Regions from separate parts of the Sediminispirochaeta bajacaliforniensis DSM 16054 genome, predicted to be linked through region 1. Evidence: riboswitches for the same ligand, from Rfam matches in the RefSeq annotation. Region 1 holds a riboswitch; the other holds the start of a gene.
The links. A riboswitch is a leader RNA that binds a small molecule or an ion and turns the genes downstream of it on or off. The one in region 1 is predicted to bind thiamine pyrophosphate.

Region 2: it holds a riboswitch for thiamine pyrophosphate, as region 1 does, so the genes downstream of both, thiD (bifunctional hydroxymethylpyrimidine kinase/phosphomethylpyrimidine kinase) here and F459_RS0108735 (thiamine ABC transporter substrate-binding protein) in region 1, are expected to answer to the same signal.

What each region holds. Positions count from the first base shown of each region.
Region 1 is NZ_KB899413.1:6,098-10,312, forward strand. Features, by position in the region: gene F459_RS0108730 (ATP-binding protein) at 1-1,765, shown strand, start outside; TPP riboswitch at 1,799-1,904, shown strand; gene F459_RS0108735 (thiamine ABC transporter substrate-binding protein) at 1,950-2,969, shown strand; gene F459_RS0108740 (ABC transporter permease) at 2,966-4,215, shown strand, end outside.
Region 2 is NZ_KB899420.1:58,020-62,234, reverse strand. Features, by position in the region: gene F459_RS0114795 (cytosine permease) at 1-1,003, opposite strand, end outside; gene thiD (bifunctional hydroxymethylpyrimidine kinase/phosphomethylpyrimidine kinase) at 1,000-1,848, opposite strand; TPP riboswitch at 1,904-2,016, opposite strand; gene F459_RS0114780 (sugar phosphate isomerase/epimerase family protein) at 2,067-2,903, opposite strand; gene F459_RS0114775 (FAD-binding protein) at 3,082-4,215, shown strand, end outside.

The DNA.
Region 1 (4,215 bases):
CCTTGTGCTTCTCTTCCTGCTGCTTGCCGTATCCGTAGCCTTCTTCTCTTTCAGGAATTTCAGGCAGCTGATCTTTAAAGAACAGTATCATCGTCTGAAAACTGCAGGAGAGCTTCTACTTGCTGCCCTCCCTTTCGAAAACGGAGAACTGGAGGCGAAAGCCAAGGAGATAACCCGAAAGATCGGTCCGGCCAGCCCTTTCCGGGTAACCTTCATCAAGCCCAACGGTTTCGTCTTCGCTGATAGCCATGAAGACCCTTTGGTGATGGAAAATCATGCACACCGAGTGGAAATTCGGCAAGCGATACGGGGAGAGGCCTCGTTCAGCCTAAGGAAAAGCCCCACCCTTGCAATTTCCATGCTTTACTATGCCTTTCCCATCGATGATGCGTCAGGGAAGGTCATTGCGGTCCTTCGTCTGAGCCTCCCGGAAGCAAATGTCAAAAAGCTGCTTGCCGCAGCGGCCCTCTCGATAACGATCATCACCGCCCTGCTTTTAGGGCTCGCCGTTGCAGCCATGGTGGCCGTATCGCGAAAAATTACCGTACCTCTTGCAGCCATATCCAAAAGTGCTTCTGCATACGCCCGGTTCGATTTTTCTCAGCCGATTCATGTCGACGGCCCTGCCGAAATCGTCACCACGGCAGACGCCTTGCAAAAAATGGCGCAGGCTCTGACAAGCAGAATCGACGAGGTAACACGCCAAAAGCAGGAGCTGGAAGCGGTACTGACCGGCATGAACGAAGCGGTCATCGTACTCGACCGTAACCTGGTCATCACCGAGATCAACCCTGCTGCGGCACGGCTTGTGAGCAGTTCTTACGATCCGGTTATCGGTAAAAGTCTCATTCAGGTTATGAGAAACACAGAACTCAATACCTTTGCGCAGGAAGCCCTTGTCGCACGTGGGGTTCGTCAATGTTCCCTTGTCATTCCGGGCGAAGCAAAGGAGATTCACCTTCAGGTCAACGCATCAACAATAGAGGCTGTTACGGCTGATAAGAATAGCCGCTACCCGCAGCAACGCCTTATCCTGGTGATGAACGATATCACCACCTTAAAACAGCTTGAACGAATGCGGAAAGAGTTCGTCGCCAATGTTTCCCATGAGCTGAAGACGCCGATTACCTCCATCAAGGGCTTTGTCGAAACCCTCCTCGACGGAGCCATAGACGATAGGGAAAATGCTTTTCGATTCCTTACCATCGTACAGAATCAGACAACGAGGTTGGGAAATATCATTGACGACCTTTTAACCCTGAGCCGTCTTGAACAGAATGATGAAGAGTCGGGGATAGGTATGGAAATAATCCCCCTCTGCCATCCGGTAAACGAAGCCATTTCCATTTGCCAAGGCAGGGCCGACGAAAAATCAATCGATATTCATGTGGAATGTGACCGCGAGCTGGAAATTCTCGGCAACGGACACCTCATAGAACAGGCTGTGGTCAACCTCGTGGATAATGCCGTCAAATACTGTCCGGAAGGCAGTGTGGTGCTGGTTCGCTGCGAGAGAGAAGAGGATAGGCGCATATTATTAGAGGTCCAGGACAACGGTCCCGGTATCCCCGAAGCGGATCAGGAACGGATCTTCGAACGATTTTACCGTGTGGAAAAGGCTCGTAGCCGAGACATGGGAGGAACAGGATTGGGGCTTGCCATTGTGAAACACATCATGCTGCTCCACGGCGGAACCGTGGCACTGGAAAGCAGCAGGGGAGAGGGTGCCAGTTTCCTACTTCGCTTCCCCGCCCTGCCCTCTTGACACCATAGCGGTAGGATCATACCATCATAACAGCTGAATCGCGTGGGGTGGTTTTTCCTCTGATGGGAAAAGCCTGAGATTACACCCGTTGAACCTGATCCGGTTAATACCGGCGAAGGGAGCGTCCTGTATCCGTCCAAAGCCCCTCACAGATTCACCCGACACGTTATACCAGGAGACGAAGATGAAACGTTACCTTCCCCTCCTTCTTGCTGTGATCGGCGTGATTTTCATCGCAACGATCATGGTAGGAAGAACCAAACCAGAAACAGACGGGATTACCGTCTATACCTACGACAGTTTTATTTCCGAATGGGGTCCAGGTCCGGAGATCGCAAAACAATTTACCGAACAAAGCGGTATTACGGTAAACTATGTCGCACCGGGAGACGCGGGCCAGACCCTCCAGCGGCTTATCAACGAAAAAGAGGCCTCCGTTGCCGATGTGGCGATCGGTATCGACAACAACCTCTTTCCTAAGGCTGAAGAAGAGGGGATCTTTCGATCCTACACATCGCCGGAACTTAAAAAGGTCGATTCTTCTCTCAGATTCGAAGACGACCTCCTGACCCCCTACGATTACAGCGACTTTGCCTTCATTTGGGATAGCCAGGCCCTTGAAAATCCTCCCCAGAGTTTTGCCGATCTTACCGACCCGCGGTTTAAGGAAAAAATCATCATCATGGACCCCAGAACCAGCACCCCCGGCCTGGGACTTCTGCTGTGGAGCGAAAAAATCTACGGCGACAAGCTTTTCGACTTTTGGAAGGCCTTTGCCCCGAATATCCTTACAGTCAGCTCCAGCTGGGACACCGGTTACGGCCTCTTCACCAGCGGCGAGGCTCCTCTGGTGATCAGCTATACCACCAGCCCCCCCTATCATCTCGAATATGAAGGCACGGAACGATACAAGGCCCTTATTTTTCCCGAAGGTCACTATATGCAAATCGAAGGGGCCGGTGTGGTGGCAGGCACAAAGCATAGAAAGGCGGCCGAGGCCTTCATCGACTTCTTAATCTCCGAAGATGCACAGGCAGTGATCCCTTTGACGAACTGGATGTATCCGGTGAGAGAAGGGACCCCACTTCCCGATTCCTTCCGCCTTGCCCCCAAACCCGATAAGCAGCTGCAGATCAACCCTGCTCCGGACGGCAAAACCGTCGATACACTGATTGAGCTCTGGACCAAGGCCTTGCTGCAATGAATAACGATTCCCGAAACAGGAGCATAAGCGGCGGTGTTGCTTTGGCAGCGCTGCCGGGGCTTATCTTTCTATTCCTGTTTTTTTTCATTCCCCTGCTCACCATTCTTTCCGGTGCCTTTATCAATGAGGCGGGGGAGATCTCCCTCCTACCGCTTCTCGCTAGCGTACGGGACGAAAATCTGCTGAGGATCCTCGGATTCACCTTTCTTCAGGCCTTCTTGAGTTCCCTTATCGCCCTTGCCATGGGGCTTCCCGGCGCCTATTTTATTGCCCGGTGCGATTTTCCCGGAAAAAAGATTCTCAGGTCCCTGAGTGTCGTCCCCTTTGTCATCCCACCGATACTGGTCGTACTCGGCTTCGTGACGATTTTCGGCAACAACGGGATTATAAATCGTTTTCTGATGCAGCTTACCGGTAGCGGTACACCGCCGCTGAAAATCTTGTACTCGCTGAAAGGAATACTTCTGGCCCACGGTTTTTACAATTTCCCCGTCGTACTTCGAATCGTAGCCTCTCACTGGGAGGCAATCCCCGAAAAGCAGGAGCAGGCTGCACAGCTTCTGGGAGCAAAACGCTCGGCAGTCTTTAGGACCATCACCCTGCCCCAGCTGATGCCTGCAGTTGTTTCAAGTATGCTTTTGGTCTTCCTATTTTGCTTTTCAAGTTTTGCAGTCGTCATGGTACTGGGCGGCGGCCCGAAAACAACGACAATCGAAGTGGAAATCTTCCGCCTTGCCAGAATCAATCTGGATCTACAGGCAGCAGGGAGAGTGGCGCTCATTGCAGCATGCCTTACGCTCCTTCCTCTTTTACTAAATTTTGGAACGGAAAGCAGGTTCACAGGCATAGGAGCATCCGATCGGGATCATCGCATTGTTCGGGGCAGGAATCCTAAGGTCAGGCTTTTGGGTGCGGTATACGGACTTGCAATGGTTATTCTTGTTATAGGACCACTTCTCGGGGTAGTTGCCAGCGGATTTCTCGAGGTGGAAGGTCCCCTTGCTGCGCCCCGCTTCTCACTCCGCTGGTTCGCCGGAATCTTCGCCGTCTCCGGACCGGACACCTTCTCGATAACTGCAGCGAGGTCTATTGCCGGTTCTCTTCTTCTTTCGGGACTTACCCTGCTTATCACGATACCGACGGCCACCCTCTTTGCCCTGGCCACGGTTCGTTCGGGAGGAAAACGGGCAAAGTTGTTTGAGCTGACGGCAAGCCTTCCCATGAGCATTTCCACCGTCATCCTCGG
Region 2 (4,215 bases), on a different contig from region 1:
AGGGGGCAAAGAGGGAGCCCAAAAGATAGAGAAAGCTTTCGTACCAGCCGCCGGGAAGCAGCATGGCAAGCATGAGACCTGCGAAACCAACAAGTAAGGGGGCCACGTGCCTTCCTATTGCGGGAAAGGCAAGGCGGAGGGAGACTCCCGCAGAATGGACGTCGAGAAAACCGGTGGTAACCGTGGATAGGAGGACGACGAAGGCGGCGCCCGCTCCCATTCCCACGGCAAGCATGCTCTCAACCGCCCCTGCGCCGGGTAGTTTGGTGACGGAAAGCAGCCCCAGCAGATACATCCCGCAACTTCCCAGAAAGTAGCCGACGGCTGCGGCCGATACCCCTTTGCGGCCATGTTTTGCGCTGCGGGTGTAGTCCCCAATCAGGGGAAGCCAGGAAAGGGGCATGAGGACCGCCAGTTCCAGCATGTTCCCAAAGGCTATGGAATCTGGTTCCCGGGCTTTGGAAATGGCCGAAATTTCCCCTGCGGGAAGGGTAATCAACTTGATCGCCCACAATAGTGAAAGGACCAGGAGAAGGGCCACCGCAATCATATTGATGCCCCGTATACCCTTTCGTCCAGCTGCGGTCCAGATAAGCAGGAGCGCTCCTATCAGCAGCCGGGAGGCCGGAGGCGATATCGTCATTCCGGCTGCGCTGCTCGCGGCAACAAGTCCCTCGGCTCCGGCGATGATCATCACCGCTGTCCAACCAATAAGCTGAAGGGCGTTTACCAGGGCAAAGCTTGTTACTCCCGGCCTCCCCAGGGTGCTGTCCGCAATGGCGATGGCATCCTTATGCTCTTTCCAGGAGATCCAGCCGACGGCGAAAAATGCTATTCCTCCCAAAAGATGGCCGCCTATGATTGCCGCAAGCGCCCCTCCTGTTCCCATGCCGCGGTAGAGGGCCCCGGTGAGAATCTCGGCCAGGGAGATTGCCGCACCGAACCAGAGGAGGGCAAGCTGGGGAGAGCCGATTGTTGTATGGTCTCTGGTACTTGTATTCATGGCTGTAGCTCCTCTCCGCCGTAGAGGGCGTAAAAGTGATGGATGGGGCCGCAGCCACCGCCGATGGCTATACCGTGGGCTATGCCTTCGGTCACATATGCCTTTGCCCTTTCTACTGCCGCTTCGAGGCTGAATCCCCGGGCGAGAAAGGCCGCAAGGGCGCTGGAGAGGGAACATCCCGTACCGTGTGTGTGGTGTGCATCAAGGCGCCCGGCCTCGAAACGGCGAAAGCCCTTACCATCTGCCAAGAGATCGACAGAACGGTCGGGATCGTCCGCGTGCCCTCCCTTGATCAGAACGGCCCTTGCACCCCGCTTCAAAATCTCAAGGGCGAGCCTTTCGCGTTCCTGTTCCGACAGGTTTTCGTTTTGTTCGGCTCCTTCCGCCTGTGTCTGCGTCTGTCCTGCGTATGCAAGTTTCAGGGCTTCGGGGATATTGGGAGTGATGAGGTCCGCAAGGGGGAGCAGCTCCTCAGTCAGAAGCCTTTCGGCCTCTTCTGTCAGAAGGCGGTGTCCCGATTTTGCCACCATAACCGGGTCGAGAACCGTAATCGGCGGTTTCCATCTGCGCAGCGCCGCGGCAACCGCTTCGATGATAGGGCCTTCGGCAAGCATACCGATTTTTACCCCGTCGACACGGATGTCTGAAAAGACCGCATCGATCTGGGCGGTGACAATGTCGGGGTCCATGGCCCTGACTGCCCTGACTCCCCGGGTGTTTTGGGCTGTTATGGCGGTGATGACCGTCATGCCGTAGACGCCGTTGGCGCTGAAGGCCTTCAAGTCGGCCTGAATGCCCGCGCCCCCCGAGCAGTCGCTTCCTGCAATGGAGAGAAGATGTTTCATGGGATCTCCTTATCTACGAGATCCGGCTGGCTAGGGATTAATGAATGGATGATGGATGAATCAACCTCACGCTTTCCTCCGCCGGCATTATCCGGATCAGGTTCATGGGTCGGAAACTTCGAGGGTTTCCATCTCAGCCGGCCAATTCCGGCACCCCAAGGTGTTGTATACATACAATGATAGATGTGGCTGAAAGAAAAGTCAACGCAATCGTCGGTTCACCTTGAAAAAAGGTATTGGTGATTTCTGCACCACTCCAGACTTTTCGCATAGGCTGCTTCCGGGTCCAGATGATAAGAATCATGGAGGATTTCCATGGTCAGATAGCCGTCATAGCCGTATGCGTTTAAATCAGCAATATAAGAATCCATAGGAAGTATCCCATCTCCTATCGCAAGATGTCCTCCCGGATTTCCATCGACGAAGTGGACATGCTGAATCGATTTCCCCATGAGTTCGAAATAGTCGCGCACCCCCTCATGCAGCCGGGCCGCCATATCGACATCAATCATTCCGACAACATTTTTCATTCCGACCTCTTTCAGCATACGATCGACATCTCGTGCTTTCAGGCATAGGTTGGTTGTTGTTTTCGTTAGATGTTCAAACACAATGGTTACACCCAGCTGTTCTGCTTTTCGGCCTAATATGGATAGTGCTTCAACACAGCGATCCCATGCATCCTCTTTGCTTTCATCTCGATATCCCTGTCCCGTAGTGACTAAGGTCTTTGGTGATTCTATTTGAGATGCTATTTCGATGGATCGTATAAGATACGCTATACTGCGTTTTCTGATAACAGGGTCACTTGATGCAATATTTATCGGATACATACATTGTTCCGGGGTATAACAAATGACACTTAGGTTATAGGTTTTGATTTTTTTTGATAACGATTTTATCATAGCATCTGAAAAGTCGTCTTGAAATAGATGTGGTCCTGCCCCCCAAAGTTCTATCTCTTTTTGTTCCAGTCGTTTCATTGATTCAAGAAAATACTCGAAGCTATACAGCTGATAGGAGTAATTGCCGCAGATGACTTTTGATATATTCATAAAAACACCTCTATATTAATATGATATATATCGTATTATAATGTCGTATTATATACAAGCTTTTTTTAGTTTCTATTCCTCATTATTCGGCATCGTAATGGATATTCGTTTTCATAGGGTATATAGTTTATCGAGTTTTTTTTATCTATATGCTCATATACGAATCACGGAGGGAAAAATGAAATGTAAGCATCTTTTTGCTGGTCTTCTTGCTGCACTTATTTTGCTTGGCTGCCAGCCTTCCAAAAGTAAACTAAGCGACGGGAGCTATAGTTCGGTAGAGAAGGGCTTCGGTGGAGATATCGCCGTTACTCTGAACATTGATAAAGGCAAGATTGCAAATATCACCATAAAAGGGGATGATGAGACACCGGCCGTGGGCCAGGCTGCTTTAGAGCCTCTCAAGGAGGCCATCCTCGAAAGTCAGTCGGCCGATGTGGATGTTGTATCTGGGGCCTCTCATACATCCGAGGCGGTCAAGGCCGCGGTGCAGGACTGTTTGGCTCAGGCTTCTGGTGCCCAGGCGATAGACCTCGAAGATGTCAAGATGGCGGATGGGAGCTATACAGCATCGGCATGGGGATTTTCTACCAATAATAAAGTCAATCTTTCGGTGGAAATTGCGGATAACAGGATGAAGACCATACACCTTCTCGAAAATTTCGAGACCGGCCCGATCCTTCAGAGTGCAATAGATCTTCTGATTCCCCGCATGATAGAACACCAATCCGTTAAGATCGACAGCATAACCGGTGCTACCGCTTCCTGTAGCGCAATCAAGGCTGCCACGGAGGCGTGCCTGAAACAGGCCATTACGGCCGCCGGTGGAGATAAAAATCTGGTAGCGGCCTTCTATTCGACTCCGGCCCTGAAGGATCAGGAAGAGACGATCGATACCGATCTTCTGGTTATTGGAATGGGAGGATCCGGATGCGCCACGGCGGTACGGGCGGCAGAAGCATTATACGCGGCCGCCGAGAATGATCCTTCCAAGGTGCACATCCTTGCCATTGATAAGGCCGGAAAATTCGGTGGGACCAGCTCCGTTACCTCATCTCCGATGTCGGTTAATCCCCCCTCTTTTGTAAAAAAGAATGGCGGTAGGAACTATGTGGACCCAGCCGTTTTAAAAGCCGACTGGATGAACTATACCGAGGGCGATGCAAAGGAATGGGCAATCGATTACATGATGGATCAGTCGGGCAATGCGATCGACTGGCTGATCGGAAACGGTTTTGTATTCGGAGCACCTGCACAGGGCCTCTCCGCTCCTTACAAGCTGTGCGTGAACTATGCCGATTCCTTCGGAAAC